Regions from separate parts of the Streptomyces sp. NPDC060035 genome, predicted to be linked through region 2. Evidence: riboswitches for the same ligand, from Rfam matches in the RefSeq annotation. Region 2 holds a riboswitch; each other region holds the start of a gene.
What was found. Region 2 has a riboswitch for cyclic di-AMP ahead of ACFWBQ_RS17430 (M23 family metallopeptidase). Riboswitches for the same ligand answer to the same signal wherever they lie in the genome.

Region 1 (10,408 bases), on a different contig from region 2:
AGCCGCACCCGCCAGCAGACCTGCTGTGACCATCGCCAGCATGATCGTGCCGAACCCGGTCCTGCCGAGGACCGAAGCGACCAGCAGACCGAGACCGAACACCGCGAGCGCGGCGGAGAGTCCGAACTGCAGGCTCGTCCCCAGCGGCTGGGTCCCCCAGCTCAGCCCCGTGCCCAGACCGCCCGCGACCAGCGCCAGCAGGAAGACGAGACCGCCGATCGACTGCGGGCCCCGAGTCCCCGGCGGACGGTAGGGGGCGCGGTAGGGAGCATCCGCGGTCGCCCTGCGCCTGCCGCGGTCAGCAGGGTCGAGCACCGCGTCCGCGGGACCCCACAGATAGCCGGGTCCGACCGGACCCGAGGTGCCGTCCTTGATGATCGGATCCCGCCACCACGACGGGCTGCCCGGCGTCGGCGGCGCCTTCACCTCGGGCGGTGCCCCGTGCCCGGTGGCGTGTGGCGCGCCTCCCGGCGCCTGCGCCGCCGCCTTGCCCGGCGGGTCCTCCGGCACCGCCGTCCTGCGGTGCTGTGTCCAGACGGAGAAGCCGATGACGGCCAGCGACAGCATCGCGGCGAACGCCAGCATCCCGCCGTTGTGCAGCATCGACAGGAGCAGCCCGCAGCCCACCAGCGCGAGCAGCAGCGCGATGAGCGACGCACCCTCGACCCGGCCCGACAGCAGTCTGCGCGCCTCGTTCTCCTCCTCGCCCTCCAGGGGGAGCAGCAGCCAGGCGAAGCCGTAGAAGATGAGCCCGATGCCGCCGGTCACGGCGAGGACACCGAGCACGATCCGGAAGATCACCGGGTCCACGTCGCAGTACCGGCCGAGCCCGCCGCACACCCCGGCCACCACTTTCTGCCGCGGGCTGCGCCGCAGCTGCGGTTTCGGCTCCGGTGGTGGCGCGACGCCGGGGGCGGCGTCCTGGGGAACGGTCATGGCTCCATGGTGACGGTCCGTACGCCCTCGTGGGACCCGCGACGACCCTGGCCGATCCCTGATATTGCTCCCGGACACCCCTCAGGGCGCTCCGGGAGCAGGGGCGGGAGCGGGAACACGCATCAGGGTTGCGTCCGGGGCCGACCCTGATGCCACAGCACGCCGGACCGTGTGACCATCGGTCCATGCCAGCCGCCACGACCCGAGCCGCAAGCTCCCACACCCTGGACCCGGAGGAGCCGCCGCTGCGCAAGCTGTACCGCAGCGCCGACGGACGGCTGCTCGGCGGCGTCGCGCGCGGGCTCGCCGGCCATCTGGGACTGCCCGTCGCCTGGGTCAGGTTCGTCTTCCTCGGGCTGTTCTTCGCGGACGGTCTCGGAGCCCTGCTCTATGCCGTGTTCTGGATCGTCGTCCCGCTCGGCGTCGGCGGCGTCGGCGGCGTCGAGACGCGTTCCCTGTTCGAGACGGCCCCGGACGGGCGGCGCAGACTCCGCAAGCCCGACAAGGGCCAGGTCTTCGCCCTCGTCGCGCTGCTGGTCGGTGCCGTGATCTTCGTCGGCAACGTCGACATGGGCAGCAAGGCCGACCGCTACATCTGGCCGACGCTCCTGATCGGCGCGGGCTCCGTCCTGGTGTGGCGCCAGGCCGACAACGCGCGGCGGGCCCGCTGGATCGAGGTCGGCCGCCGCCGCCGTGTGCTGCACCTGGCCCGGGGGCTGGCGGGCGTCGCCCTGGTCGGCCTCGGCCTCGCCGTCTTCATGGTGGTCCGCGGCTCGGCGGCCCAGCTCGGCAATGTGCTGACCGCCGCCATAGCCGTACTGACCGGCATCGCGCTGCTCGCCGGCCCCTATCTCGTGCGGATGACCCAGGACCTCTCCGAGGAACGGCTGATGCGCATCCGGGCCCAGGAACGTGCCGAGGTCGCGGCCCACGTTCACGACTCGGTTCTGCACACGCTCACCCTGATCCAGCGCAACGCGGACGACGGCAGTGAGGTCCGCAGACTCGCCCGCGCCCAGGAACGCGAGCTGCGCAACTGGCTGTACAACCCGGAAGGCACCGGCAAGGACGAGGACGACGAACCCGGGACGCTCGCCGAGGCGGTCAAGCGTGCCGCCGCCGAAGTGGAGGACAAGCACGGCGTCCCGCTGGAGGTCGTCGTCGTCGGTGACTGCCCGCTCGACGAGAAGCTGGCGGCGCAGATGCAGGCCGCACGCGAGGCAATGGTCAACGCCGCCAAGTACGGTGGCGAGGGCGGCGCCGTCCAGGTTTTCGCGGAGGTCGAGGGCCGCACGGTCTTCGTCTCCGTACGGGACCGGGGACCGGGGTTCGACCTGGATTCCGTCCCGGGCGACAGGATGGGCGTACGAGAATCAATCATCGGCCGGATGCAGCGCAACGGCGGTACGGCGCGACTGCGTTCGGTGCCCGGCGGGGGCACGGAAGTCGAGCTGGAGATGGAAAGGGCGAGTCAATGACCGAGAACACCGAAGCGACCGGGGGCCCGGAGCGCCGGGTACGGGTCGTGCTCGTCGACGACCACCGGATGTTCCGTACCGGGGTCCAGGCCGAGATCGGCCGCACCGAGGAGACCGGGGTCGAGGTCGTCGGCGAGGCCGCGGACGTCGACCAGGCAGTCACCGTGATCACCGCGACCCGCCCCGAGGTCGTCCTCCTGGACGTCCACCTTCCGGGCGGCGGCGGGGTCGAGGTGCTGCGGCGCTGCGCACCGATGATGGGTGCCGTGGAGAACCCGGTGCGCTTCCTGGCACTGTCGGTCTCGGACGCCGCCGAGGACGTCATCGGAGTCATCCGCGGCGGCGCCCGCGGCTATGTCACCAAGACCATCACCGGCAGCGACCTGGTCGACTCGGTCTTCCGGGTACAGGACGGCGACGCGGTGTTCTCCCCGCGGCTGGCCGGCTTCGTCCTCGACGCCTTCGCCTCCACGGACGCACCGCCGGTGGACGAGGACCTGGACCGGCTGACGCAGCGCGAGCGCGAGGTGCTCCGGCTGATCGCACGCGGGTACGCGTACAAGGAGATCGCCAAGCAGCTGTTCATCTCGGTGAAGACGGTCGAGTCGCATGTCTCGGCGGTGCTGCGGAAGCTCCAGCTGTCCAACCGGCACGAGCTGACCCGGTGGGCGACGGCGCGGCGGCTGGTCTGAGTCAGCGGCCTTCCGTTTCGAGCGAGATGTTGATCTTCTCGCCGATCCTGCGGTAGCCGATGCCTGCGTAGATCCGCTCGACCTCGGGGCTTCCCGGCTCCAGCCAGACGGTGGAGCAGCCGCGCTCGAAGGCCTTCGAGGTCAGCCAGGCGGAGAGCGCGGCGCCGATACCTCGGCGGCGGAAGGGGTCGGCCACAGCGAGGCCGGCCAGTTCGCTGATGCCGTCGACGGGGATCGAGCAACCGCCCGCTCCGGCGGGCTCGGCGCCGAGCAGGGCCAGCGCCGCGACGCCCTGGCCGGCCACCGCGTTGCGCAGCCAGGCGATCTCGCCCTCGTCGGGGCCGCCTTCGCCGCCGAAGCCCGTGTGCTGGACGGCGGCGGCCGCGGTGAACTCATCGTCGGTGACGGGTTCGGCTGTGTGGAGCCCGTCCACCGGCTTCGGCGGAAGGAAACCGGCAGGGGTGCAGGCCAGCACAGGGGCGTGGTTCTCCACGGTGAAGCCGGCGGCCAGCAGGGCCGGTTCGACGGCGGGGGCCCAGGAGGGCAGGTACTCCAGGCGCGGCAGCCGGTCCCGCTCGCGGAATGCCGCGACGAGGTCGTCGACGTCCCCGGCGGTGGGTTCGGCACCGTGGTCGGGGATGGCGTAGTTGGCGTACTTCAGCTCCCAGCCCGGGTTGTGGCGCACGGTGAACGGGCCCACCCGGTAGTGGTCGGGGGAGCGGAGGGTGAGCGTGCGCGCGTAGTTCTGGACATCGGTGTCCATCGGCACGGGGAGCCTTCTCTCTCTCGCTGGGCCGGTCGGCGCGGAGCCTATGCCACCCGGGTTGCTCCCGCGAAAGGCATTTCGCTGATCGGTGCGATGCGGACCGGCGCGCCGGGGCGCGGGGCGTGGATCATCTGTCCGCCGCCGATGTACAGCCCGACGTGTGTGACGCCGGAGTAGAAGAAGACCAGGTCTCCCGGGGCCAGTTCCGAGCGGGAGACGCGACGGCCCGCGTTGATCTGCGTGTACGTGGTGCGGGGCAGGGAGACGCCTGCGGCGCGCCAGGCGGCCTGGGTGAGGCCGGAGCAGTCGAAGGAGGAGGGGCCGGTGGCGCCCCAGACGTACGGCTTGCCGAGTGCCTCGTACGCGAAGCCGACGGCCTGTGCCGCGCGGGCGTTGGGGGCGCTGACGGAGCCGCGCGGGGTGCTGCGGTCGGCGCGGAAGGCGGTGCCGCCGTGCTGGGCGTCGGCGGAGCGCTCGTAGTCGGCGCGCTGGGCGGCGGTGAGGGTGGCCAGGAGTGCGCGGGCGTCGGCCAGCTTGGCGCGGACCGCGCTCCGGTGCCTCTTCAGGTCGGCCTGGCGGTCCGCGAGCGCGGCGAGCTCCTCCTTGGCCCGGGCGCGCAGTTGGGCGACCTCGGTGACCTGCCTGCGGACGCCGTTGACCGCACCGGCCTGCCGGTCCCCGGCCCGGTCCAGGTAGGAGGCGCGCTCCAGGTACTGGTCGGGGTCGGAGGAGAGCGCCAGCTGGACGGCGGGGTCGAGACCGCCGCTGCGGTACTGCGCGGCGGCGAACGATCCGAGGGCGTTGCGCGAGGCGTTGAGGCGCTCCGTCCTGCGGGCGGCCTCGTCGCGCAGGGCGTCCAGGGACTTGGCGGTGGCGGTCGCCTTCTCCTTCGCGCCGTTGTACTTCTCGGTGGCCACCTCGGCGTCGTGGTACAGCCGGTCGACCTTGGACTTGACCTGGGCCGGGGTGAGTTGGGGCTCGGCCTGGGCGGCGCCCTCGAAGGCGGTCGCGGTAGCCGCCCCGGCGAAGGCCAGAGCGGCTGCGGTGCGGGCAGCAGGTCCGGTGAACGGGCGCTGCTTGGGCTTGCGGTGAGCGGCTTTGCGCTGGGCGGCCACGGGGGCGTGGGTCCTTCCGTTCGACTGCCCGTCGGGGGGTACCGGCGGGCCCGCCGGTACCGGCGCCGGGCCACCACAGGGGGGAGTGGCCCGCCGCCGGAACCTGGCGGGGCGACCGGGGTGCCGCCCGGTACGGGGCGGCGGTGAAGAGTCGGTCACCTGGGAGGGACGCTAAACCCGGGGCATGAGGAAGAGTCGGAATGACAGCTATTGCCTCAATGTGACGTTTCGATCTCCGCAAGTGACCGGAAGAATCAGCTGTTGTCGGGCAATTCGCGCAGGTCGAGCGTCAACTCGTACGGAAGTAGTACCTGGCCGACGAGCGGTGGTATGGCCGCGGCTACGCTGCGGCCATGGACGTACTCATCAATGTCTTCGTGGCCCTGCACATCATCGGGATCGCCTCTCTGCTGGGCGGATTCCTCACCCAGATGAAGGCCATGGGAGACGGCACCGCGCGCTTCGGGCCCGCCATGCTGCACGGTGCACTGACGATGCTCGTCACGGGTGTTGCCCTGGTCGGGCTCAACCAGGCCGACGACCAGCCGGTGAACAACGTCAAGATCGGTATCAAACTGCTGATCCTGGTCGTGATCCTGGCGCTCGTCTATGTGAAGCGGGACGAGGAGAAGGTCGCCAAGGGTGCGTTCGCGGCGGTCGGCGGGCTGACGGTCGCCAATATCTTCATCGCCACACTCTGGACCTGAGCCCGGCTGCCTTCCGGGCCCGGTGCCTACCGGGCCCGTAGGCATCCCGTGCGTCTGTGTGTCTCTGCTTCCGTGCGCTCGTGCGTCTGTGGTGCTTCTACGCGGGGCGAACGCTGCCGTAGATCGGCATGTAGTAGATCGATTCCTCGCGCACGTTCGCACCCGGCTTCGGCGCGTGGATCATCATCCCGTCGCCCTTGTAGATGCCGACGTGACTGATGTCGTCGTAGAAGAAGACCAGGTCCCCCGGCTTCAGGTCCGCCGTGGCCACCCGGGTGCCGACCTCGACCTGGTCCCAGGTCGTGCGGGGCAGGTCGACGCCCGCCGCCTTCCACGCGGCCTGCGTCAGCCCGGAGCAGTCGTACGAGGACGGGCCCGTCGCACCCCAGACGTACGGCTTGCCGATCTGGTCCCGCGCGAAGGCCAGCACCTTGTCCGCCTTCGACGCGTAACTGCTGTCGGAGCCGGTGCCGGTTCCGGTGTCCGCCTCCCCCTGCGAGGCCTCCTCCTCGGCCGCCCGGTCGGCCTCCGCCTTCGCGGCGGCGGCCTGCTGGCGCGCGAGCTCCTCCGCCTTGCGCTCGGCCTCCGCCTCCTTCTTGCGTTCCAGCTCCGCGAGCCGCGCCTTCTCCTCGGCGGTCAGCTCCGACAGCAGCGTGCGTGCCTCGGCGAGCTTGCTCTGTACCTGCTGCTTGCTGGTGCGCAGCGTGGTCTGCGACTCGGTCAGCGTCTGCAGGCTCTTCGTCGCCTCGACCCGCTTGGTCGCCGCCTCGCTCTGCTGCGTACGGAAGTCGGCGACCGCCTTCTGCTGCTGGCTGGTCATCCGCGCCATCAGCTGGTCCTGGTCGAAGTAGGACTGCGGGTCGTCGGCGAGGAAGAACGTCGCGGTGGGGGCGATCGCACCGCTGCGGTACTGCGCGGCCGCGTAGTTGCCGAGTTCCCGGCGCGTCTCGTTCAGCTTGTCGGCGCGCTTGGCCGCAGCCTCGAGGAGCGCGTCGACCTTGGAGCGCTGCTGGGTGGAGGCGGTTTTCGCCATGTTGTACTGCTGGGTCGCTGTTCCCGCCTGCCGGTAGAGGTTGTCGACCTTCTTCTGCACTTCCTCGATGCTGGGCTTGGGCGCTGCCGGGGCGGCCGTCGCGCTCTGTGTGGAGAGCAGGGTGACGGAGGCGAGCGCCGCCGTCGTGAGCCCGACGGCAGGGGTGGTGGTGCGCATACGGGTGCGCGGCTTGCGATGCGACGCCAAGGCCGGCATCTCCTTCCGTGGACCGCCTACCGGGTTAGCTGTCGGGTTCGGGCGGAACGGAAGGCTGCCCTACGGTCCAGCGGGACGGACCGATTCACCCCGGTGCTGCGTGTGGGTCCCCGGTTCCGGACTCCCGCTCGGGAGTGACGGATTCGGCGGGGGTGCCCGCGCGGCGTGGTTCGCCTCAAGGGGGTACGGGTCACCCGTCGGAGCACGCTAGCCAACCCGTGGTGTCCCTGTGAAGGTTGATGTTCGATATGCCCGATACATTTTCGTGACCTTTCTGGATTACCCGGTCCCGCGGCGGGAAGAGCCGCCGAATTCCTACGCACCGTGGGTGATCCGTCTCCGTGCGCGCACGGATCGGGTCCTCGTGCGGAATGCGGCCCCGGGGTGTCGGTGCGGCGGCCTAGACTCGTCAGGCGATGAGCAGCCTCTTTGACGACAGTTTCCTGACCGGCCTCCAGCAAGCGGACGAGGGCCCCCCGCCACCCCCCGAGGACCACGCACCCGAAGCGGTGCCGGAGGATCTCTTCGGGGGTGTCTTCGACGGGCCCCCGCCGGCGCGCGAGGCCTACTATCGCGACGGCGCCCCGCGCCCCGTCATCGACTCCGCCGCGCTGCTCGACGGGCTGAACACCGAGCAGCGGGCCGCCGTCGTGCACGCGGGTTCCCCGCTCCTCATCGTCGCCGGGGCGGGCTCGGGCAAGACCCGGGTGCTGACGCACCGGATCGCGCATGTGCTGGCCGAGCGCGGGGTGCACCCGGGGCAGATCCTCGCGATCACCTTCACGAACAAGGCCGCGGGCGAGATGAAGGAACGTGTCGAGCAGCTCGTCGGACCGCGCGCCAACGCCATGTGGGTCATGACCTTCCACAGCGCGTGCGTGCGGATCCTGCGCCGCGAGTCGAAGCTCCTCGGTTTCACCTCGTCGTTCTCGATCTACGACGCCGCCGACTCCAAGCGGCTGATGGCGCTGGTCTGCCGCGATCTGGACCTCGACCCGAAGCGCTACCCCCCGAAGTCGTTCACGGCGAAGGTCTCGAACCTGAAGAACGAGCTGATCGACGAGGAGACCTTCGCCGGGCAGGCCGCGGACGGGTTCGAGAAGACGCTGGCCCAGGCCTACGCGCTCTACCAGGCACGGCTGCGCGAGGCCAACGCCCTGGACTTCGACGACATCATCATGACGACGGTGCACCTGCTCCAGGCGTTCCCCGATGTCGCCGAGCACTACCGCCGCCGCTTCCGGCACGTCATGGTCGACGAGTACCAGGACACCAACCACGCGCAGTACACCCTCGTACGCGAGCTGGTGGGTCCGGCGGGCGAGGCCGACGCCCCGGGCGAGCTGTGCGTCGTCGGTGACGCGGACCAGTCGATCTACGCCTTCCGCGGCGCGACCATCCGCAACATCCTCCAGTTCGAGGAGGATTACCCGGACGCGACCACGATCATGCTGGAGCAGAACTACCGCTCCACGCAGACGATCCTGTCCGCGGCCAACGCCGTCATCGAGCGCAACGAGAGCCGCCGCCCCAAGAACCTCTGGACGAATGCGGGCGCCGGCACCCGGATCACCGGCTATGTCGCCGACACCGAGCACGACGAGGCACAGTTCGTCGCCGACGAGATCGACCGGCTGACGGACGCCGGGGACGCGAAGGCGGGCGACGTCGCCGTCTTCTACCGTACGAACGCCCAGTCCCGTGTCTTCGAAGAGATCTTCATCCGTGTCGGACTGCCCTACAAGGTCGTCGGCGGAGTGCGCTTCTACGAGCGCAAGGAGGTCAGGGACGTTCTGGCCTACCTCAGGGTCCTCTCCAACCCCGAGGACACCGTCCCGCTGCGCCGCATCCTCAATGTGCCCAAGCGGGGCATCGGTGACCGGGCCGAGGCGATGATCGACGCCCTGTCGATGCGCGAGAAGATCTCCTTCCCGCAGGCGCTGCGCCGTGTCGACGAGGCGTACGGCATGGCGGCCCGCTCGTCGAACGCGGTGAAGCGGTTCAACACGCTGATGGAGGAGCTCCGCACGATCGTGGAGTCCGGTGCCGGACCGGCGGTCGTGCTGGAGGCCGTCATGGAGAGGACCGGCTATCTCGCCGAACTCCAGGCCTCCACCGACCCGCAGGACGAGACCCGGATCGAGAACCTCCAGGAGCTCGCCGCCGTCGCCCTCGAGTTCGAGCAGGAGCGGGCGGAGGAGGAGGGTGCGGGCACGCTCGCCGAGTTCCTGGAGAAGGTCGCGCTCGTCGCCGACGCCGACCAGATCCCCGACGAGGACGAGGACGGGTCCGGTGTCATCACGCTGATGACGCTGCACACCGCCAAGGGTCTCGAATTCCCGGTGGTGTTCCTGACGGGCATGGAGGACGGCGTCTTCCCGCACATGCGCTCGCTGGGACAGGTGAAGGAGCTCGAGGAGGAGCGCCGGCTCGCCTATGTGGGTATCACGCGTGCCCGTGAGCGGCTGTACCTGACCCGGGCCGCGATGCGCAGTGCGTGGGGTCAGCCCGCGTACAACCCGCCGTCGCGGTTCCTGGAGGAGATCCCGGACGAGCACCTGGAGTGGAAGCGCAAGGGGCCGATGGCCGCTCCGGCGGGACCGACGTCGGGGATCACGTCGTCGCTGTCCTCCTCGCGCTCCAAGTCGGGGCCCTCGGGCTTCGCGACCCGGCGCACCTCGGACAAGCCGGTGGTCACCCTGGTGGTCGGGGACCGGGTCACGCACGACCAGTTCGGTCTGGGCACGGTGACGGCGGTCGAGGGGTTCGGCGACCAGGCCAAGGCGACGGTCGACTTCGGGGACGAGCGACCGAAGAAGCTCCTCCTGCGGTACGCGCCGGTCCAGAAGCTGTAGGACTCAGTTGGGGTTGATGCCGTGGCTGCGGAGCCACGGCATCGGGTCGATCGCCGAGCCGCCGCCGGGCCGTACCTCGAAGTGCAGGTGCGGGCCGGTGGAGTTGCCCGAGTTCCCGGAGAACGCGATGACGTCGCCGGCCTTGACCGAGCCCGACCGGATCTTGGTGGTGCTGAGGTGGCAGTACCAGGTCTCGGTGCCGTCGGCCGCGGTGACGATGGCCATGTTCCCGTAGGCGCTGTTCCACTGGGTGCGCACGGTGCCGTCGGTTGCCGCCATCACGGAAGTGCCGTACGAGACGGGGAAGTCGATGCCCGTGTGGACGGACATCCAGTTCACGCCGGCCTGCCCGTAGTACGCGCTGAGGCCGTGCCGCTCGACCGGCAGGACGAATTTGGGACGCGCGGCCTCACGGCGGGCAGCCTCGTCCGCGCGCTTCTTCTTCTCGGCGGCCTGCCGCTCCTTCAGGTCGATGCGCTCCTGGGTGCGGCTGGCGCGGTCGGCGAAGTTCTCGGCGTCGGCGCTGAGGTTGGCGAGCTGGGTGTCCAGCTTGTTGTTGGCCGCGACGGGCTTGACGCTGCCGGGGTCGGCGGCGGCCACGGTCGTGGTG
Region 2 (10,408 bases):
GGGGCAGGGCCTGGACAAGGGACACGTCGTGCAGGACGTGCTGTTCACCCGCCGGTGAGCCGGCGGGACTACTTACGTACCCCCGGTTGCCGCCGGTTGCCCCGGGGCGCAGCCGATTGCTCCGGTTGCCGCCGGGGGTCGCTGATCAGCCACTGAACGGTGCCGGGCGCTGGGCACCATGGCCAGGTGTCAGTCCTCCTCGTTAGGGTCATCGGGTGTCCGAGGGGTTCGTACAGCACCAGCAGCCGGCCGTCCCGGTTCTCGAGGAGCAGCGGCTCGACGAGTTCCTGGGCGCCGTCCCGGAGCGTGGCCAGTGGCGTTACCGGCCGCGCCGCGTCGGCATGGTGTGGCGCAGCAAGACATTCCGGGCCGGCACGGTGATCGTCGTGCTCGCTCTGTGCGGTCTGCTGATCCTGTCCATGGTCCGCGAACAGACCGGCACCGAGGGGTTCCTGGTCGGGCTGGGGCTGGCCGTACTGCCCGTGCCGCTGCTGATGGCGGCGTTCCGCTGGCTCGACCGGGTCGAGCCCGGACCCTGGCGCAATCTGCTGTTCGCCTTCGCCTGGGGGGCGTGCGCCGCCGCACTGGTGGCGATCATCGCGAATACGTTCGCGACCCGCTGGATAGCCACGGCCACCGCCGACCCGGCAAGCGCCGACACCCTGGGGGCCACGGTGATCGCCCCGGTCGTCGAGGAGAGCGCCAAGGCCGCCGCCGTTCTGCTGATCTTCCTGTTCCGCAGACGGGAGTTCAGCGGTGTCGTGGACGGCATCGTGGTCGGCGGATTCACCGCGACCGGCTTCGCCTTCACCGAGAACATCCTCTACCTGGGCACCGCCTTCGGCGAGGACCAGCAGCTGGGCACCACGGGCCTCGCGTCGGTGACGGCCGGGACCTTCTTCGTACGGGTGGTGATGTCGCCGTTCGCGCATCCCCTGTTCACGGTGCTCACCGGTATCGGTTTCGGAGTCGCCGCGCTGGCCGGGCGGCGCCACCGGGTGCGCCGGATCCTGCTGCCCTTGCTCGGCCTGCTCCTCGCCATGGGCATGCACGCCCTGTGGAACGGCTCGTCGACCTTCGGCCCCTACGGCTTCTACGCGGTGTACGGGGCGTTCATGATGCCGGCCTTCGGCCTGGTGACCTGGCTGGCCATCTGGACGCGACAACGCGAACTGCGCACCCTGGCCACCGAGCTGCCCGTCTACGCGGCGGCCGGCTGGCTGACTCCCGCCGAGCCACTGGCGCTCGCCTCGATGCGGGCCAGGGGCATGGCGCGCGACATGGCGCGGCACTGGCACGGAATCCACGACCGGACCAGGGGCAAGGCCGCGGCACAGGCGGTCGCGGAGTACGAGGCGTTCGCGACGTCCCTGGCGGTGCTGCGCCGCAGGGCCCGCCGCGACACACCCGGCCCGGACTTCGCCGAGCGCGAGCAGGAGCTGCTGCACCACCTGTGGCAGCGCCGGGAAGTCGCGGGCCCTGCCCTGACGTACGCGGCCCGTGCGACGGGCCGGTTCCGCGCCCACCGCGGCCCGGCGCCCATGGGCCCGGCCACGGTCCCGTCCCCCCGCAGGTTCCCGCAGCCGGATGCGTACCCGCAGCAGCAGCCCGCCCCGTACCCGCAGCAGGTCCCCGCACCGCACCGGCACTACGGCGGGTACAACCCGTATCTGGACGACGGCCACCAGCAGGGCAGCCGCCCCGTACCCCCCGCGTAGCCACGGCGAGGCGTCAGGCGGATGCCTCCGTGAGCTCCGCCAGCTCCTTGTCGGTCAGCTGCAGGCCGGCCACCGCCACCAGTGCGGGCAGCTGAGCGACCGTGCGGGCGGACGCGATCGGCGCGGCGACGGTCGGCCGGGCGGCCAGCCAGGCCAGCGCGACCGTGGCGATCTCCGCGTCGTGCTCCTGGGCCGCCTTGTCGAGCGCGGCGAGCACCTTGCGGCCGCGTTCCGACTCCAGGTGCCGGGCCGCACCATCGGCCCGCGCGCTCTCGACCGCCGTGCCGGGCCGGTACTTGCCGGTGAGGAAGCCCGAGGCCAGTGCGAAGTACGGGACGGCGGCGAGTCCTGCCGCGGCCGCCGTGTCCTGGAGCTCGCCCTCGTAGGTGCCGCGCGAGACGAGGTTGTAGTGCGGCTGCAGCGCGACATAGCGGGCGAGGCCCTCGCGCTCGGAGAAGTCCAGGGAGGCCCGGAGCCGCTCGGGGCTGATGTTGGAGGCGGCGATCTCACGCACCTTGCCCTCCTTCACCAGCTGGTCGAGCGCGGTGATGATCTCCTCGACGGGGACGGTCTCGTCGTCGAAGTGTGTGTAGTAGAGGTCGATGTGGTCGGTGCCGAGCCTGCTCAGCGAGGCCTCGGCCGCACCCTTGATGGTCGCGCCGGAAAGTCCCTTGAATTCGGGGTGGGCGCCGACCTTGGTGGCGACGACGATGTCGGCGCGGTTGGAGCGGGACGCCAGCCACGTGCCGATGATCGTCTCCGACTCGCCGCCCTCGTTGCCCGGGGCCCAGGCGGAGTACGAGTCGGCGGTGTCGATGAAGTTGCCGCCGGCCGCGGCGTACGCGTCCAGGACGGCGAAGGACCCGTCCTCGTCGGCCGTCCAGCCGAAGACGTTGCCGCCGAGTGCGAGCGGGAAGACCTGGAGGCTCGAGGAACCGAGTGTGCGCAGTGAAGTCATACCTGGAACAAACCAGTCCGCTCAGGCGACTATTCCTGTGACTGCGGGTCACCGGCAGACCGGCGGCCCTGGCGTCGGGGGGTGTGCGTCAGGGCCGCCGGGGTTCAGTGGGCCGTCCGCCTGCGCACTCGCACGGCGGAGGATCGGCAAGGGCTCGACCGAAGCTCCGAGGAGACTTCGGATCGAGAGACCCTTGCCGAGGAGACGTCAGATCGTGAGGCCCTTGCCGCGCAGCCAGCTCATCGGGTCGACGCCCGAGCCGTCCGCGGTGTGGACCTCCAGGTGGAGGTGAGGACCCGTCACATTGCCGGTGGCGCCGACGCGGCCGATGGTGTCGCCCGTGGTGACCCGCTGGCCGGCGGTGACGTCCATCGAGGACTGGTGGCAGTACCAGATCTCCGTGCCGTCGTCGAGCTCCAGGACCGTGCGGTAGCCGTACGAACCCGAGTAGGCGGCCGACTTCACCGTGCCGCTGTGCACGGCCTTGACCGGGGTGCCGGTCGGGGCCGCGAAGTCGAGACCGGTGTGGTAGCCGGAGGACCACATCGAACCGGCCTGGCCGTAGGTCGAGGTGATCGTGTACGAGGATGTCGGGATGGCGTAGCTGGCGGCGAGCTTGGCAAGACGCTCGGCCTCCGCCTTCTTCTTCGCCGCGACTTCCGCCGCCTTCTTCTCGGCGGCGGCCTTCGCCTCGGCCTCGCTCTGCTGCTTCGCGGCCTGGGCCGCGGCCTCCTCGGCTGCCGCCTTCTCCTCCGCGGCCTGGGACTCGGCCTCGGCTCCGGCCTGCTGCTGCTCGGCCTGCTGGAGGATGCGGGCACGCAGCGCCTCACCGGCGTCGGTGGTGCCCTGCTCGGCCTCGGCGGCCGTGATGCCGGCAGTGGTGAGCGGGGAGGACGCGGCGACGGTCCCGTTGTCGGCGTCGGAGTCGTCGGACAGGAAAGCACTCACGCCGGGAAGGGACTTGGCGTCGGGGAGATTGTCCGCGATGGAATCGGGAAGAGAGATGGAGACCGGCGGCTTGCTCTGCGCGGTGGCCATGCCACCCGCACCGACGGCCGCGATGACGCCGACGCCGAGGACGGTGGAGCTACGGGCGAGGCCGCGCTGCTTGGCTACACGGTGCCTGCCGCGTACGGGACGGATGGACTCCTCGGTGGGGTTCCATTCCTCCCACGTCCTGTCCTCGTCACCGACGATGTCGGACCTGAAGGGTGACGGGGCCTCGGGGGCAGGCTGATTGGACGCCACGTGGGCGCACTCCTTTCCTTCCTTCTCGCCTACCGGGTTAGCTGACGGGTTCGGAGCAGGAAGGTCTCCTACGGGCCTCTCTGTCTCTCACGAGACACAGGTGACCGATTCACCCCATGTAGGTGGTTCCCCGGTTCCCTTGCGGAATTCGGCGCTCGCGCACGGTGCCGCCTCTTGCGACGACTGGGACAACCGCGCTGCGTTATCGAACGTTAATAGACACCCGGGTCCGATTCCAAGCTGTTGCCGTTGATCATTCCCGACTTTGACGTGGACTTTCAGGGAATTAACGGCCCGAATCGGGCGAGTTGAGCACCCCCCGCCCAGCCATCAGTTTCTGACGTTGCGTCAAATGTTATGCGGAGCGGTGTCCTTCGACTACACACCGTGGCAACGGCTCATCCATCGCCCCGCCCCACGATCTTCACAGTCGTCCGACGCTCCGGCTGCCCCCGGGCCGGCCGGCCGACCGCGAGCAGTGCCATGTCGTCCGTGGAACGGCCGCCCGTGTGCAGCCGTACGTCGTCGGTGAGCGCGGAGAGCAGTTCGTCGGGCCCCGGGAAGATCCGGCCGCGCAGCCGGGCCGCAGGATCGTAGAAGGCCCCGTCCGCGTCCCGCGCCTCGGAGAGGCCGTCCGTGAACACCAGGAGCGTCGCCCCGGCCGGCAGCTCCCACTCGTCCGACCGGTCCGGCCACACCCCCAGGTCCATCCCGATCGGCAGCGCGGGCACGGTCGGCGCCAGCACCTCGAGCGCCCCGTCCGCGTGCAGCAGGATCGGCTCCGGGTGACCGCGGTTGACGATCCGCAACGTGCCCGAACCGGCCGGGATCTCGGCGAGCACAGCGGTGACGAACCCCTCCATGGAGTCGAGCCCGCCGCGCCGAGTCCCTTCCCGCGCCAGCGCCCGCTCCAGCCGCTGCGCCACCCCCTCCAGCGACAACTCCTGCTCGGCGGCCTCCCGGAACGCCCCGATCACCACGGCCACCGCCTCCACGGCGGCCAGCCCCTTGCCCCGTACGTCCCCGACGACCAGCCGCACCCCGTGCGGGGTGTCCGCGACGGCGAACAGGTCACCGCCGACGAACTCGTCCGCCTGCGCCGCCTCGTACCGCGCCGCGACCAGCAGCCCGCCGATCCGGTCGTTCGGCGTCGGGAGCACCGCGCGCATCGCGGTCTCCGCGATGACCCGGGCCGAGGCCAGCTGGTCGTTGCTGCGCCGGACGACGCCGTTGATGACGAGGGCGAGCACGGAAACGGTGACCAGGGTGAGCAGCTCGGTGACCGGGGCGACATCCGAGATCGTGCCGTCGTCGATCCGGATGGCCAGGACCGTCAGAATCGCGGCCACACCCGTACGGATCGTGCTCGCCAGCGAGAAGAACGGCGCGGCGATCAGCGGGGCCGCGGCGAACAGGGGGACGGCACTGACCGCGGGCGGCGTGGCGAGGTCGAAGACCAGCCCGCCCACGATCATCAGGGCGGGCAGCATACGCACGAACCGCCGGGCGCGGGCGCCTCCAGCAGCTCCGCCGCGCCCTTTCTCCCGCTTCCCCACCTGTGCACTCCTGCCCGGTCCGCCCACGGCTGCGGACGGTACCGCGCTCCGCCCAGGCTGGCCGGAGCCGCGCCGTGCGGCGACTCGTCATCGGCCAAAGGGAGGAGCGCCCCAGCGCCGCACTCCGATGGTCAGTCGGAGAGCGTGCCCTGCGCGTAGATCGTCAATGCATCCCGTACGAAGACGGCGGTGCCGTCTCCGTACCGATCGTAGTTCTTCCCGTAGCGCGGATCGGCGGCGTACATCTCTCCGAGGCCGATCACGTACGACCGGGTGGCCGTCATGGTCACCGACAGCCACGCACAGTGCCGCCGCGCGATGTCCTGCACCGTCTCGCTGCCCGGGTCCATGCCCGCGGCCCTGGCCTGCCCGTAGTCACGGGCGATGGCCTCGTGCACGCCCTGGAAACTGTCGCGCTCCGCCCGGCTCAGCGAACGCCACCACCGGTCGCCCTTCTCGTACGCCTCCCTTCCCCAGCGGTCGGTGACCTCCTGCTCGTACACCGTGTGATCGAAGCCGTCGAACACTTCCTCGGCCATGAGCTCTCTTCCCTCCTCGGTCTTGTGGAGAGTGGTCCGCACCGAGGCGATCTGCCGCCCGATGCGCTCCCGCTCCTGCTCCAGCAGGCACAGATGGGCCCGGAGCGCCACGGAGGTGTCCCGCTGCCCCTCCAGTACGTCCTTGATGGCGGGCAGCGAGAGACCCAGCTCCCGCAGCAGCAGAATGCGCTGCAGCCGGACAAGGGCGTCCTGGTCGTAGTAGCGGTAGCCGTTGGACCCGATCCGGCTCGGCACGAGGAGACCGAGATCTCCGTAGTGCCGGAGCGTGCGGCTCGTGGTGCCGGCCTTTCTGGCGATTTCCTGGATGGACCACTCCATGCCGTGAACGCTAGATCTTTACGTTGCGTCAAGGTCAAGCACGGCAGCTGTGGCGTACGGCGGCATACGACAGAGGCCCGGATCCTCAAAAGGATCCGGGCCTCTGTCTTCAGTAGCGGGGACAGGATTTGAACCTGCGACCTCTGGGTTATGAGCCCAGCGAGCTACCGAGCTGCTCCACCCCGCGCCGTTGTGAGTGCAACACTACGCCATCCGGGAGGGGGTCCCGACCACGTACGCCGGCGACCCCCGGCCCACCGCCCCGGCAGGGGCGTCCTCCGCACGGCAAAGGACGTCAACGCGTCGTATAAATCAGGCAGTTGCCATGAGTGGCGCTTTACCCAAAGATGTTGCCGCATCTCCCCGATCTTGCGTCACCGCCTGCCTGGAGGGCCCCCGACATGACCACACCACTCAGACCTGCCCGCACTGCTTCCCCTTCCCCGGCGCCGTCACCCCTGCGCGGATCCCTGATCAGTGGAGTCCTCGGCGGCGTGTTCGGGGCGGTGATGAGCGCCGCCGTCAACTACCTGGTCATCGGCATGCCGGGCAGCGCGTCGGTCAACGCGGTGAACCACGCGATATCGGGTCTGATCAGCGGGTTCCTGGCAGGGTTCATCGGGCTGATGATGCACATGCGCAAGGCGGCGGCAGCGCCGGAGGCCGACGCGGTCGCGGCGGAGAACACCGGGGCCGGGTCCGCCCGGAACGCCTGACTCCCCGGCCCGCCCGGAGGCATCTGCGGCACGGTGCGTATGCCCCCGTATGCGCGGGCGGGCCGGAATGCGCACCCCCGCAACCGGCGGGACGCTGGACCTATCAGTCCTGCGGTGTCCGCTTCCGCTTGCGACCGAGGTTGCCGGAGCGCCGGCGCACACCCGCACCGAAAGTCCGGCACAGGCGGACCGGGCAGCGTGCGGCACGCGTTACGGCAAGGAGACGGTCATGGACGGCAGCACACTCGAAACGATGAGGACCGAACTACGCGGCCCGGTCATCGGCCCCAGTGACCCGGAGTACACGCAGGCCCGCACGATCTACAACGCCATGATCGACCGGAGACCGGCGGCCGTGGTCCGGTGCCACGACACGGCGGATGTCATGGCAGCCGTCGACTTCGTACGCACGCACGGCCTCGAGGTGGCCGTGCGGGGCGGCGGGCACAGCGGCCCGGGTCTCTGCCTCGTCGAGGACGCCGTCACGGTCGACCTGTCGCCGATGCGCGGCGTACGCGTCGACCCGGCCACCCAGACCGCACAGGTCGACGGCGGCGCCAAGCTGGGCGATCTCGACCACGCCGCCCACGCGTTCGGCCTCGGCACCCCGGCGGGCATCATGTCCACGACGGGAGTAGGAGGCCTCACCCTCGGTGGCGGACACGGCTACCTCACCCGTAAGTACGGCCTCACGGCGGACAATCTGGTGTCCGCGGACGTCGTCCTGGCCGACGGCAGCTTCGTCACGACGAACGCGAGCGAGAACGCCGACCTGTTCTGGGCCCTGCGCGGCGGCGGCGGGAACTTCGGCATCGTCACGTCGTTCGACTTCGAGCTGCACCCCGTGGACACCGTGGGTGTCGCCATCACCGTGTGGCCGATGGACCTCCTCCCCGACGTGATGCGGTGGTACCGCGAGTTCCTGCCGCAGGCGCCCGACGACCTGTACGGCTTCTTCGCGTCGCTGACCGTCCCGCCCGGCCCCCCGTTCCCCGAGGAGATCCACGGACAGAAGATGTGCGGCGTCATCTGGTCCTCGACGGCGGACCCGGACGCCCTGGGCGAGACCCTCGCGGTCGTGAACGAACCGGGAAAGCCCGCCTTCCACTTCACGACGCCGATGCCCTACCCGGCCCTGCAGGCCCTGTTCGACGAGCTGATACCCACGGGCCTCCAGTGGTACTGGCGCGGCGACTTCTTCGACCGGATCACGGACGAGGCCGTCGACGTACACGCCAGGTTCGCGGAAGCTCTCCCCACCGGCCTGTCGACCATGCACCTCTACCCCGTCGACGCGGCCGCGAGCCGTGTCGGGGCCGACGACACCGCATGGGCCTACCGCGACGCCGTGTGGTCCGGCGTCATCGCCGGCATCGACCCCGACCCGGACAGCGCAGAGGTGCTGCGCCAGTGGGCCGTGGACTACTGGGAGGCGCTGCACCCGTACTCCATGGGCGGCGGGTACGTGAACTTCCTCGGCGCCGGCGAGTCCCAGGACCGGGTCCGGGGCACCTATCGCGGCCACTACGACAGGCTCGCGGAGATCAAGCAGGCCTACGACCCGCACAACCTCTTCCACGCAAACCAGAACATCGGGCCCAACCCGGGCCACTGACCCTCACATCGGCCACGGCAATACAGAGGGAAAGCCGTGCTCCGAGGGTTACAGTCTGCATGCACCGCATGATGATCCGGCCGCCCCCGGAGCGGCGCGACACCGGAAGCGGCACATCGTCGCCGTACCGGTCGGGACCAGTCCGGCATCACACCATCGGCTCGGTCACGGGGCTCTCACCGCACACCTACGTACAAGGACACTCGATGACCGACATGCCCGCACGCACGACGCAGCGGCACTCCAACGGCACGGCCGCGGACACGGGCGCGCAGCTCGCCGCCCCGGGCACGGCCGTCCCCCTTCCTTCACCTCAGTACGCGGGCCTGTTCATCGAGCCCGATCTGCCGCCGCTCCTCGACGAACCGAGTGAGTGACTGTCCGGAGTGAGCGGCGGGCCGGGGTGAACCGCGGAGCCGGGTGAGCAGCGGGGCACGGTGAGCCACGGTCCCGAGTGACCGGCCGGGCCGCATGGTCGTTGGGAGACCATGCGCATCCGTATCGCCGTCGTCGCCCTCGCAGCGGCCCTTCTGCTCGCCGCGTACCTCTCGAGCATGCCGTCCGAGGCCGAGACCGAAGCGGCCTGCCAGCGTGCCCTCGACAACACGTCGACCGCCACCCTGCGGCCCGACATCTGTCTGGACGTGGCAGGCGACACGTACCGGACGTTCCTCCTGATGTACGCGTTGCGGGCGGAGGGCCTCGACTAGGACCTGCCCACGCGCTCCGCCAGGAAGTCCTCCCACGTCCGCCCGCCCACATCGGTCCCGTCGAGAGACAGATTCTCGCCGGCACGGTAGGCGCGGCCGGCCTTTCCCGGCATCCGGACGGGCAGCGTCATCCGGCGCTTGCCCCGTGCCCGCAGATAGCCGTGGATCAGGCCGGACATGTCGTACACCGTGGGCCCGGTCAGGTCGGGCACCCGTCCGGCGGGCACACCGAGCGCCAGTTCCACGAGCCGGGCAGCCACGTCGTGCGGATCGACGGGCTGGAGCCTGAGCCCGCCGGGGACGGGAACCACGGGCAGCACGGCCATCTTCCGTACGACGGCCAGGGTCAGGTCGTGGAACTGGGCGGCACGCAGCACCGTCCACGGCAGGCCGGACCCGGTCACGGCCCGTTCCGCTTCCAGCTGCGCCCTGAGATAGCCCAGCGGGACCCGGTCCGCCCCGATGACCGAGATGTACACGAGGTGCCGCACCCCGGCGTGCGAGGCGGCCCGCACCAGGTTCCGGGTCGCCTCGTCGTCGCTCTTGGGGCCGCCCGCGAGGTGCAGGACGATCTCGGCGCCGTCCACCGCGGCCTGGACGCCCTCGTTCTTGAGCAGGTCACCGGTCACGTACTCGATGCCCTCGTCCCCGGACTCGTGAGGGTGCCGGCTCAGCACCCGTACCTCACAGCCCGCCTGCCGCAGCAACGGCACCACGAGGCGCCCCAGGGTGCCCGTGCCGCCGGTGACCAGGATGGGTGATGTCATGATCTCTCCAAACTCGGGTGCGGCCCGGAAGCCGTCCTCCCGGGTCACATCAACCCTGTTTCGTGGGTCTACTGCTATGACCCGCCGCGAGGAAGGAATGTGACCGGGTGGACGAGCACGAATGGCTGACGGATCGTTTCGAGGAGCACCGTCCCCGGCTGCAGGCGGTGGCCTACCGCATGCTCGGCTCGGTGAGCGAGGCCGACGACGCCATGCAGGACGCCTGGCTCCGCGTCGGCCGC
Region 3 (10,408 bases), on a different contig from region 2:
TCATGGTCGGTGAGCAGTGCGAGAGCTGTGTCGAGCACGGCCAGGGCCGCCGCGTCGGCCGGTTGACCGGAGAGCCTCGGCCACAGCTGCCGGGCGAGGGACGCGGAGACGCCGTTCGCCCCGTCGTGGCTGCGGGCCGGCGCCTGTTCTCCGACGACAGGCAAGGCGGCCACCAAGGTGGGGATCAGGCTGCGTGCGCTGCTGAGAACCCCCTGGGGTGAGAGATCGAACCGCAGCGGATCGGCTGCCGCGGCTGCGACGACCGCGACCCGCAGCCGGTCCGTCGAGCCGCTGTGTGCCGGGAGTGCGGCGACCGTCTGCCGCGCGGCAGCGAGCGATTCGGGGGGCGCGGTGAAACGGACGCCCGGACGGAGCTCGCCGGTCCAGATCCACTCCGCGACTTCCTCGTAGCCGTAATGGCGGGCGAGCTCGGTGGCGTCGACACCGCGGAAGTAGTACCTGTCGTGCTCGATGAGCGTGATGCCGGTACGGAAGACCAGCTCGCCCGCCGCGGGAACAGGCTCCCTGCGTGAGGTCCGCCGGACCAGGGCAGCGACCTCGGCGGCGTCGAACGTGCTTCCGCGCCCCCCAGGGGTCCGCCTGCTGCTGAGCTGTCCCCGGCTCACGTAGGCGTACACGGTCTCGGGCTTCACCCCGAGCAGTTCTGCCGTCTCCCGTGTGGTGAGCCTGCGCGCCTCCGTGGGGTCTTCGCCACCGGCGCCTTCGGTGTCGGCCCCGTGCGCGGCCTCATGCGTCATGGTGCCCACCGTATCCATATCCATCGGCATCCATCGAGACTTCGTATTGATTTAATCAATGTTGACACGAATTAAATCAATCATAGACAGTTGAATCAATGTTAAATCGACTGTCGGAGGAGAGACCCGCAAATGTCTGCCTTGAGGACCGGAACCGCTCCGCTCGACGTACCCCGCGGTCTCGCCGGTGTGATCGTCACCGACACCGCACTCGGTGATGTGCGCGGGCGCGAGGGCTTCTACCACTACCGGCACTACTCGGCGATCGAGCTGGCGCAGAGCCGCAGCTTCGAGGACGTCTGGTACCTGCTGTTCCACGGCGAACTCCCCGACCGCGCCGCGGGCGCCGGCTTCGCTGCCCGCACGGCCGGTCTGCGCCGTCTGCCGGACGAGGTGCGCGCCGCGCTGCCCGCCATCGCACGCGCGGGCGCGGTCTCCGGTCCGCTGGCCGGCCTCCGCACCGCACTCTCGCTGTTCGGGGCTTCGGCCGGATTCCGCCCGGTGTACGACATCGGGGCGGACCGCCGCCGTAGCGACGCGCTCGCCGCCTGCGCCGCCGTTCCCACCGTGCTGACCGCCCTGCACCGGCTCGGCCAGGGTCTCGAACCGGTCGAGCCGCGTGAGGACCTGCCGTTCGCAGCGAACTACCTGTACATGCTCACCGGCGCCGAGCCGGCCCCCGCACGGGTCAGGGCCGTCGAGCAGTACCTCATCTCCACCATCGACCACGGCTTCAACGCCTCGACGTTCACGGGCAGGGTGGTGGCGTCCACCGGCGCGGACGTGGCCGCGTGTCTGGTCGCGGCGGTCGGAGCGCTCTCCGGACCGCTGCACGGCGGCGCGCCCAGCCGGGCTCTGGACACGCTGGACGCCATCGGGACTCCGGACCGTATCGACGGCTGGATCCGGGAGCAGGTGCTCGCCGGGGGCCGGATCATGGGCTTCGGACACCCCGTCTACCGCACCGAGGACCCGCGCTCACGCATGCTGCGTTCGATCGCACAGAGCTTCGGCGGACCGCTCGTCGACTTCGCCGTCGAGGTCGAGCGGCAGGTGGAGGCCATCCTCGCCGAGCTCAAGCCGGGGCGTGAGCTGCACACCAACGTGGAGTTCTACGCCGGGGTCGTCATGGAGCTCTGCGGTCTGCCGCGCGAGATGTTCACCCCCACGTTCTGTGCGGCGCGTGTGGTCGGATGGAGCGCCAATATCCTGGAGCAGGCGGAGGACTCGAAGATCATCCGCCCGGCGGCCCGCTATGTGGGAACGCCCCCGGCGCAGCCCGTACCGGCACCCTGACAGACCCGAGAAAGGCCCACGTTGACCCCGCCCCGCGCCCCGCAGATCCCGGTCGTCGTCCTGGCGGGGTTCCTGGGATCCGGCAAGACGACCCTGCTCAACCATCTGCTCCGCAACCGCGCCGGCAACCGGATCGGCGTGATCGTCAACGACTTCGGCTCCATCGAGATCGACGCCATGGCCGTCGCGGGGCAGGTCGGGTCGACGATCTCGCTGGGCAACGGCTGTCTGTGCTGTGCCGTCGACGCGAGCGAGCTCGACACCTTCCTGGAGAAGCTGACCAGGCCTGCCGCCCGGCTCGATGTGATCGTCATCGAGGCGAGCGGTCTCGCAGAACCCCAGGAGCTCGTACGGATGCTGCTGGCCAGCGACAATCCGCACATCCGGTACGGGGGACTGGTCGAGGTCGTGGACGCCGCCGAATTCATGACCACGCGGGAGCGGCACCCCGAGATCGACCGTCATCTCGGGATCGCCGACCTCGTCGTGCTGAACAAGACGGACAGGGTGGCGCAGGCGGAACTGGACGCCGTGAGGGAGGCAGTTGCGGCGGCCGGCAGCAGGGCAGCTGTCATCGGCGCCGAGTTCGGACGGATCGATCCCGAGCTGCTCGTCGATCCCGTACTGCGGCCGGACGGTGACGACACCGCCCGGCAGCTGACCTTCGAGGACCTTCTTCCGGAGACGGACGACGAGCACGAGGGCCATCTGCACGCGGCGTACGAGAGTGTCTCCTTCACCACCGATGTGCCGATGAACCCCCGGCGGTTCATCGAGTTCCTCGACTCCAGACCCGAAGGCCTCTACCGGATCAAGGGATTCGCCGACTTCGGCGCAGGCGACCCGGGGAACAGATACACCCTGCACGCCGTCGGCAGGTTTCTGCGCTTCGTCCCGCAGCCATGGCCACGGGACGAGCCGAGGCGCACGCAGCTGGTGCTGATCGGTTCCGGTATCGACGCGGAGGCGCTGCACAAGGGGCTCTCCGACTGCCCGGAGGCGGGCCAGGACGCCACCGAAGAACTGGAGCGCAGCATGTGGGGCATCCTGCGCTACGTGCGACAGCCGGACGACGACGAGGCCTGAGCGGCCCCGGCGTCGTCCGGCCGGGTGTCTAGAGCGGTCCGGCGATCACGGAGACCGGGCTCATCAGCGGTGTGCCCGAGCCGTCGCGCCGTGGATCCGGGGCGGGCAGTTGTGCCGGCGCGCCGCTCTTCTGTGCGGCGCGGGCCGGAACACCGCCTGCCCAGGCGAACACCAGGACGTCCTCCCCCTTGAGGAAGCGTTGGCAGCGCACCCCACCGGTGGCCCTGCCCTTGCGCGGATACTGGTCGAACGGAGTGAGCTTCGAGGTCAGCTCCGAGTCGTCCAGCGTGCCGTGCGACCCGGCCACCGTGAACACCACGGCGTCCACCGCGGGATCCACCGCCGTGAACGAGAGCACCGCGGCTCCCGCCGTGAGCTTGACGCCCGCCATGCCGCCCGCCGGGCGCCCCTGCGGGCGCACCTGCGCCGCCGGGTAGCGCAGCAGTTGTGCGTCGGACGTGATGAAGACCAGGTCCTCCTCGCCCGTACGCAGCTCCATCGCGCCGACGATGCGGTCGCCGTCCTTGAGCGTGATGACCTCCAGCTCGTCCTTGTTGGCCGGATAGTCGGGCACCACGCGCTTCACCACCCCCTGCAGGGTGCCGATCGCCAGGCCGGGCGACTCCTCGTCCAGCGTGGTGAGGCAGATCAGCTCCTCGCCCGTCTCCAGCGTGAGGAACTCCGCGATCTGAGCCCCACCCGAGAGGTTGGGAGCCGCATGAGTGTCCGGCAGCTGCGGCAGATCGATCACCGACAGCCGCAGCAGGCGCCCCGTGGACGTCACCGCACCCACATCGCCGCGCGCCGTCGCGGGGACGGCCGAGACGATCACATCGTGCTTCGTGCGCTTGGCGTCCTCGGCCGCCACGACCGGGTCGGCGTTGGCCGTACGGGCCAGCAGGCCGGTCGACGAGAGGAGCACCCGGCACGGGTCGTCGGCGACCTCCAACGGTACGGAGGCAACCTGCGAACCCGCCGACTCCAGCAGCACCGTGCGCCGGTCGGTGCCGAACTTCTTCGCCACCGCGGCCAGTTCGCCCGAGACGAGCTTGCGCAGCTCCGCGTCCGACTCCAGGATCGCCGTCAGCGCGGCGATCTCGTCGCTGAGCCGGTCGCGCTCGCTCTCCAGCTCGATCCGGTCGAACCGGGTGAGCCTGCGCAGCGGGGTGTCCAGGATGTACTGCGTCTGGATCTCGCTCAAGGAGAAGCGCTCGATCAGCCGCTCCTTGGCCTGCGCGGAGTTGTCGCTGTCCCGGATGAGGCGGATGACCTCGTCGATGTCCAGCAGGGCGACGAGAAGCCCCTCGACCAGATGCAGCCGGTCCCGGCGCTTGGTCCTGCGGAACTCGCTGCGTCGGCGCACCACCTCGAAGCGGTGGTCGAGATAGACCTCCAGGAGCTCCTTGAGCCCCAGGGTGAGCGGCTGCCCGTCGACCAGCGCCACGTTGTTGATGCCGAAGGACTCCTCCATCGGCGTCAGCTTGTAGAGCTGCTCCAGCACGGCCTCCGGTACGAAGCCGTTCTTGACCTCGATCACCAGCCGGAGACCGTGCGACCGGTCGGTGAGGTCCTTGACATCGGCGATGCCCTGGAGCTTCTTCGCCGAGACGAGGTCCTTGATCTTGGCGATCACCTTTTCCGGGCCGACGGTGAAGGGAAGTTCGGTGACGACGAGGCCCTTACGGCGTGCCGTGACGTCCTCTATCGCGACGGTCGCACGGATCTTGAACGTGCCGCGCCCTGCCGCGTACGCATCCTTGATGCCGCCGAGACCGACGATCCTGCCACCGGTCGGCAGGTCGGGTCCCGGGACGAAGCGCATCAGGGTCTCGAGGTCGGCGTTCGGGTGCCTGATGAGATGGCGGGCGGCGGCGATCACCTCGCCGAGGTTGTGCGGGGGCATGTTGGTCGCCATACCGACCGCGATCCCGGACGCCCCGTTGACCAGGAGGTTCGGGTACGCCGCCGGGAGGACGACGGGCTCCTGCTCCTGGCCGTCGTAGTTCGACTGGTAGTCGACCGTGTCCTCGTCGATCGACTCCGTCATCAGCGACGTGGCGTCGGCCATCCGGCACTCGGTGTACCGCATGGCGGCCGGTGGGTCGTCGTTGCCGAGCGACCCGAAGTTGCCGTGTCCGTCGACGAGGGGCAGGCGCATCGAGAACGGCTGTGCCATGCGCACCAGTGCGTCATAGATCGATGCGTCACCGTGCGGGTGCAACTTGCCCATCACTTCGCCGACGACACGGGCGCACTTCACATACCCGCGGTCGGGGCGCAGCCCCATCTCGTTCATCTGGGACACGATGCGGCGGTGCACGGGCTTCATGCCGTCGCGGGCGTCGGGCAGAGCCCTGGAGTAGATCACCGAGTACGCGTACTCGAGGAAGGAGCCCTGCATTTCGTCGACGACGTCGATGTCGAGGATCTTCTCCTCGAAGTCGTCCGGCGGCGGGGTCTTCGTGCTGCGGCGGGCCATCGCGGCTGCGACTCCTTCACAGATTCTGTCGGGCAACCTCAGGTTCTGACGCCGACCATTGTGGACCGCCGTTCTGACAACGCCGACCTCGACCCGTCCGAAGTGCTCTCAGGGGCCCCTCCGGAGCCTCTGTTTACGGCAGCATCTACGACAACATTCACCGATCGGGAACTTCGCCAGGTGCCGGTGCGCTTGCTTACAGTGGCAGGTCCGGCAGGAAATCCTGTATCGCGATCGAAGGGACGTACATGCCCATGGGTCACACGGCCACAGCCCAGGCCGGTTCCGGCGGCTTGACGGCGACCGAGCACCGCTTGGCCAACGGCCTGCGCGTGGTGCTCTCCGAGGACCATCTGACCCCGGTCGCCGCGGTCTGCCTCTGGTACGACGTCGGTTCCCGTCACGAGGTCAAGGGACGCACCGGTCTGGCTCACCTGTTCGAGCACCTGATGTTCCAGGGATCCGGCCAGGTCAAGGGGAACGGACACTTCGAGCTGGTGCAGGGGGCCGGCGGTTCCCTCAACGGCACCACCAGCTTCGAGCGCACCAACTACTTCGAGACGATGCCCACCCACCAGCTGGAGCTCGCTCTGTGGCTCGAGGCCGACCGGATGGGCTCGCTGCTCGCCGCGCTCGACGACGAGTCCATGGAGAACCAGCGCGACGTCGTGAAGAACGAGCGCCGTCAGCGCTACGACAACGTTCCGTACGGCACGGCGTTCGAGAAGCTCACGGCCCTTGCGTACCCGGAGGGCCATCCGTACCACCACACACCGATCGGCTCGATGGCCGACCTGGACGCGGCGACCCTGGACGACGCGCAGGCGTTCTTCCGTACGTACTACGCGCCCAACAACGCCGTGCTCTCGGTGGTCGGCGACATCGACCCGGAGCAGACGCTCGCCTGGATCGAGAAGTACTTCGGCTCCATCCCCTCGCACGACGGCAAGCAGCCGCCGCGCGACGGCACACTGCCCGGCACCATCGGCGAGCAGCTGCGCGAAGTGGTCGAAGAGGAGGTTCCCGCGCGTGCGCTGATGGCCGCCTACAGGCTGCCGCACGACGGCACTCGCGAGTGTGACGCCGCAGACCTGGCGCTGACCGTGCTCGGCGGCGGCGAGTCGTCCCGGCTGCACAACCGCCTGGTCCGCCGCGACCGTACGGCGGTGGCTGCGGGATTCGGGCTGCTCAGGCTCTCCGGAGCGCCCTCACTGGGCTGGCTGGACGTCAAGACGTCCGGTGGCGTCGAGGTGCCGCAGATCGAGACGGCCGTCGACGAGGAGCTGGCCCGCTTCGCAGCCGAGGGCCCCACGCCCGAGGAAATGGAGCGGGCGCAGGCCCAGTTGGAGCGCGAGTGGCTGGACAGGCTCGGCACGGTCGCGGGCCGCGCCGACGAACTGTGCAGGTACGCCGTGCTGTTCGGCGACCCTCAGCTCGCCCTGACCGCGGTGCAGCGGGTGCTCGACGTCACCGCGCAGGAGGTCCAGGCGGCCGCCCAGGCGCATCTGCGTCCCGACAACCGGGCGGTCCTGGTCTACGAGCCGGTCGAGCCGGCGGACGAGACCGAGGATGCCGCAGGCACCGACGACCACGAGGGGGCCGGCAAGTGACCGACGCCGCCGTGACTGGAGTAGCGATGGAGTACCACCCGCAGCCGACCGCAGGCGAGGCCAGGCCCTGGGCCTTTCCCGCACCCGATCGCGGCGCTCTGCCCAACGGCCTGACCGTGCTGCGCTGCCACCGCCCCGGCCAGCAGGTCGTCGCCGTGGAGATCCACCTGGACGCGCCGCTCGACGCCGAGCCCGAGGGCCTGGACGGCGTGGCCACGATCATGGCGCGTGCGCTGTCCGAGGGCACCGACAAGCACTCCGCGGAGGAGTTCGCCGCCGAGCTGGAGCGCTGCGGCGCCACGCTCGACGCGCACGCCGACCACCCCGGCGTCCGGGTCTCCCTGGAGGTCCCGGTCTCCCGGCTCTCCAAGGCGCTCGGTCTGGTCGCGGAAGCGCTGCGGGCACCGGCCTTCACCGAGAGCGAGGTGGAGCGCCTGGTGGGCAACCGGCTCGACGAGATTCCGCACGAGCAGGCCAACCCTGCCCGGCGTGCCGCCAAGCAGCTCTCCAAGGAGCTCTTCCCCGCCACGGCTCGGATGTCCCGTCCGCGCCAGGGCACCGAGGAGACGGTGCGCCGGATCGACGCAGCGGGCGTGCGCGCCTTCTACGACGCCCATGTCCGCCCGTCCACCGCGACGGCCGTCATTGTCGGTGATCTCACCGGGGTCGATCTGGACACGCTGCTCGCGGACACCATCGGCGACTGGGCGGGCAACGCCGGCCAGTCACGCCCGGTGCCGCCGATCACCGCGGACGACACCGGCCGAGTGGTGATCGTGGACCGTCCCGGAGCCGTGCAGACGCAGCTGCTGATCGGCCGGATCGGCGCCGACCGGCACGACAGCGTGTGGCCCGCCCAGGTGCTGGGCACGTACTGCCTGGGCGGCACCCTCACCTCCCGGCTGGACCGCGTCCTGCGCGAGGAGAAGGGCTACACCTACGGGGTCCGGGCCTTCGGCCAGGTACTGCGTTCGACGGCACCGGGGTCTTCCTCCGGCGCGACCGGCGCCGCGATGCTCGCCATCAGCGGCTCCGTGGACACGGAGTCCACGGGGCCGGCCCTGGACGACCTCTGGAAGGTCCTGCGCACCCTGGCGGCCGAGGGGCTCACGGATGCCGAGCGTGAGACTGCCGTACAGAACCTCGTGGGGGTCGCCCCGCTGAAGTTCGAGACGGCGGCATCGGTCGCGGGCACCCTCGCCGACCAGGTGGAGCAGCACCTCCCGGACGACTACCAGGCACAGCTGTACGCACGCCTGGCCGAGACCGGCACGGTGGAGGCGACGGCCGCGGTGGTCAACGCGTTCCCCGTGGAACGGCTCGTCACGGTCCTCGTGGGAGACGCTTCGCAGATCGCTGAGCCCGTCAGGGCGCTGGGTATCGGCGAAGTATCGGTCGTCAGCGGCTGACAAAGCAGTACAGAGCGGACCCCGGCGAGTACGTTCTCGCCGGGGTTCTACTTTTTGTCCGACTTTACGAAGAACATTCATGTATGACCTGTGGGATGTGCGACAAAGCGGCCTGTCCGTTTGGTGATTGAAAGTCGCCCGGCCTAGCGTCGGCTCGGCTGTCCGCCAGACGTATGCCGCATCCGCGGCGCCGGACAGTCATCGCCGAGTCCCCGTCAGGCGCGAGCCTGGGGAGCCGGGGACCCACGCAGTCCCTGGGGTGAATCGGATGCCTGCGTCTCGTACGAGGCGGAGGGGTCCGTAGGAGACCTTCCTGCTCCGAACCCGTCAGCTAACCCGGTAGGCGAGAAGGAAGGAAAGGATCAGCCCCTCCATGGCGTTCACCCGTGCCACCGGGAAGCACCGTGCCCCGAGCCGCCTGACGCGCAGCAGCGCGAGGGTCGCCGGAATCGCGGCTCTGGCCACCACCGGTGTCATCGGCGGTATGGCCTCCCCGGCTCTCGCCGCGGACTCCGAGACCCTCACCGTCAGCAACACCGGGCTGACCCAGGCCGTTGCCATCGACACCACCCTCGCTGCCCAGATCGACGCCCAGGCCGAGGCGCAGCAGCACCAGGCCGACGTGGCGGCGAAGGCGAAGGCCGAAGCTGCGGCCAGGGCGAAGGCCAAGGCCGAGGCGAAGCGCAAGGCCGAAGCCCGCGCCAAGGAGGTCCGTGAGGCCAAGGCCCGCGCCGCCCGCGCCGCGGAGCGCGCCCGGCTGAACGCCTTCCACCTCCCGGTAGCCGGCTCCTACGTGACCACCGCCTACAAGTCCGGCGGGGCCCTCTGGTCCTCCGGCAGCCACTCGGGCGTGGACTTCCGCGCCGCGTCCGGCAGCTCCGTCGTCGCAGTCGGCGCCGGTACGGTCGTCGAGGCGGGCTGGGGAGGCGCGTACGGCAACAACATCGTGCTCCGGATGACGGACGGCACGTACACGCAGTACGGCCACCTCTCCTCGATCGGCGTCTCCGTCGGACAGAGTGTCACCTCGGGGCAGCAGATAGGCCTGTCGGGCTCGACCGGCAACTCCACCGGACCGCACCTGCACTTCGAGGCGCGGACCACCCCGGAGTACGGGTCCGACATGGACCCTGTCGCCTACCTCCGCGCACACGGTCTCCAGGTCTGAGACCTCGCACCGCACAGCTTCCCGAAGGCCCCGGCACCCCGCCGGGGCCTTCGTCGTGCCGCCCCGGGAAGGCTTCGCTCCGGAGCTCCGCAGAAGTACTCACCGGCCAGAAGATATCCATGGATTCCGCTCTGCCATCGGAAATTGCGGCTGATTGCAATAGAGTCACAGAACAGGCGTCGATCGGCCGCGTTTCGCGGGGATTAAGGCGGAGGTTCGGACATGCGCATTCCCGCGCATTCGGTATGCACGGCAATCCGTGACGACATCGTCTCCGGTGTCTTCGAACGCGGCAGCCGCCTCACCGAGGAGGTGCTCGCACGTCGTTACGGGGTCTCCCGTGTCCCGGTACGCGAGGCACTGCGCACCCTGGAGTCCGAGGGGTTCGTCGTCACCCGCCGGCACGCCGGTGCCTGTGTCGCCGAGCCCACGGACCAGGAGGCCGCCGACCTCCTGGAGATCCGGATGCTCCTGGAGCCGTTGGGTGCCGCGCGCGCCGCTCAGCGTCGCACCGAGGCGCATCTGAAGGTGCTGCGAGGCCTGGTCAGGCTGGGGCAGGAGCGGGTTCGCCGGGGTGAGGGGGAGGATCTGCGCTCGCTCGG

Region 1: it holds a riboswitch for cyclic di-AMP, as region 2 does, so the genes downstream of both, ACFWBQ_RS35360 (NlpC/P60 family protein) here and ACFWBQ_RS17430 (M23 family metallopeptidase) in region 2, are expected to answer to the same signal.
Region 3: it holds a riboswitch for cyclic di-AMP, as region 2 does, so the genes downstream of both, ACFWBQ_RS35575 (M23 family metallopeptidase) here and ACFWBQ_RS17430 (M23 family metallopeptidase) in region 2, are expected to answer to the same signal.

Annotation. Positions count from the first base shown of each region.
Region 1 is NZ_JBHWVO010000040.1:14,161-24,568, reverse strand. It holds gene ACFWBQ_RS35390 (PspC domain-containing protein) at 1-936, opposite strand, end outside; gene ACFWBQ_RS35385 (PspC domain-containing protein) at 1,122-2,414, shown strand; gene ACFWBQ_RS35380 (LuxR C-terminal-related transcriptional regulator) at 2,411-3,106, shown strand; gene ACFWBQ_RS35375 (GNAT family N-acetyltransferase) at 3,108-3,869, opposite strand; gene ACFWBQ_RS35370 (NlpC/P60 family protein) at 3,917-4,987, opposite strand; gene ACFWBQ_RS35365 (hypothetical protein) at 5,341-5,694, shown strand; gene ACFWBQ_RS35360 (NlpC/P60 family protein) at 5,792-6,943, opposite strand; cyclic di-AMP (ydaO/yuaA leader) riboswitch at 6,942-7,102, opposite strand; gene pcrA (DNA helicase PcrA) at 7,360-9,798, shown strand; gene ACFWBQ_RS35350 (peptidoglycan DD-metalloendopeptidase family protein) at 9,802-10,408, opposite strand, start outside.
Region 2 is NZ_JBHWVO010000009.1:264,199-274,606, reverse strand. It holds gene trmB (tRNA (guanosine(46)-N7)-methyltransferase TrmB) at 1-58, shown strand, start outside; gene ACFWBQ_RS17440 (PrsW family intramembrane metalloprotease) at 216-1,718, shown strand; gene ACFWBQ_RS17435 (aldo/keto reductase) at 1,732-2,676, opposite strand; gene ACFWBQ_RS17430 (M23 family metallopeptidase) at 2,884-3,924, opposite strand; cyclic di-AMP (ydaO/yuaA leader) riboswitch at 3,936-4,088, opposite strand; gene ACFWBQ_RS17425 (PP2C family protein-serine/threonine phosphatase) at 4,323-5,480, opposite strand; gene ACFWBQ_RS17420 (MerR family transcriptional regulator) at 5,612-6,358, opposite strand; tRNA gene ACFWBQ_RS17415 (tRNA-Met) at 6,472-6,545, opposite strand; gene ACFWBQ_RS17410 (hypothetical protein) at 6,760-7,074, shown strand; gene ACFWBQ_RS17405 (FAD-binding oxidoreductase) at 7,304-8,689, shown strand; gene ACFWBQ_RS17400 (hypothetical protein) at 8,896-9,066, shown strand; gene ACFWBQ_RS17395 (hypothetical protein) at 9,178-9,399, shown strand; gene ACFWBQ_RS17390 (SDR family oxidoreductase) at 9,396-10,166, opposite strand; gene sigJ (RNA polymerase sigma factor SigJ) at 10,274-10,408, shown strand, end outside.
Region 3 is NZ_JBHWVO010000041.1:12,766-23,173, forward strand. It holds gene ACFWBQ_RS35545 (citrate/2-methylcitrate synthase) at 1-758, opposite strand, end outside; gene ACFWBQ_RS35550 (citrate synthase/methylcitrate synthase) at 891-2,054, shown strand; gene ACFWBQ_RS35555 (CobW family GTP-binding protein) at 2,076-3,140, shown strand; gene ACFWBQ_RS35560 (DNA topoisomerase (ATP-hydrolyzing) subunit A) at 3,169-5,619, opposite strand; gene ACFWBQ_RS35565 (M16 family metallopeptidase) at 5,868-7,229, shown strand; gene ACFWBQ_RS35570 (M16 family metallopeptidase) at 7,256-8,638, shown strand; cyclic di-AMP (ydaO/yuaA leader) riboswitch at 8,831-8,999, shown strand; gene ACFWBQ_RS35575 (M23 family metallopeptidase) at 9,012-9,806, shown strand; gene ACFWBQ_RS35580 (GntR family transcriptional regulator) at 10,029-10,408, shown strand, end outside.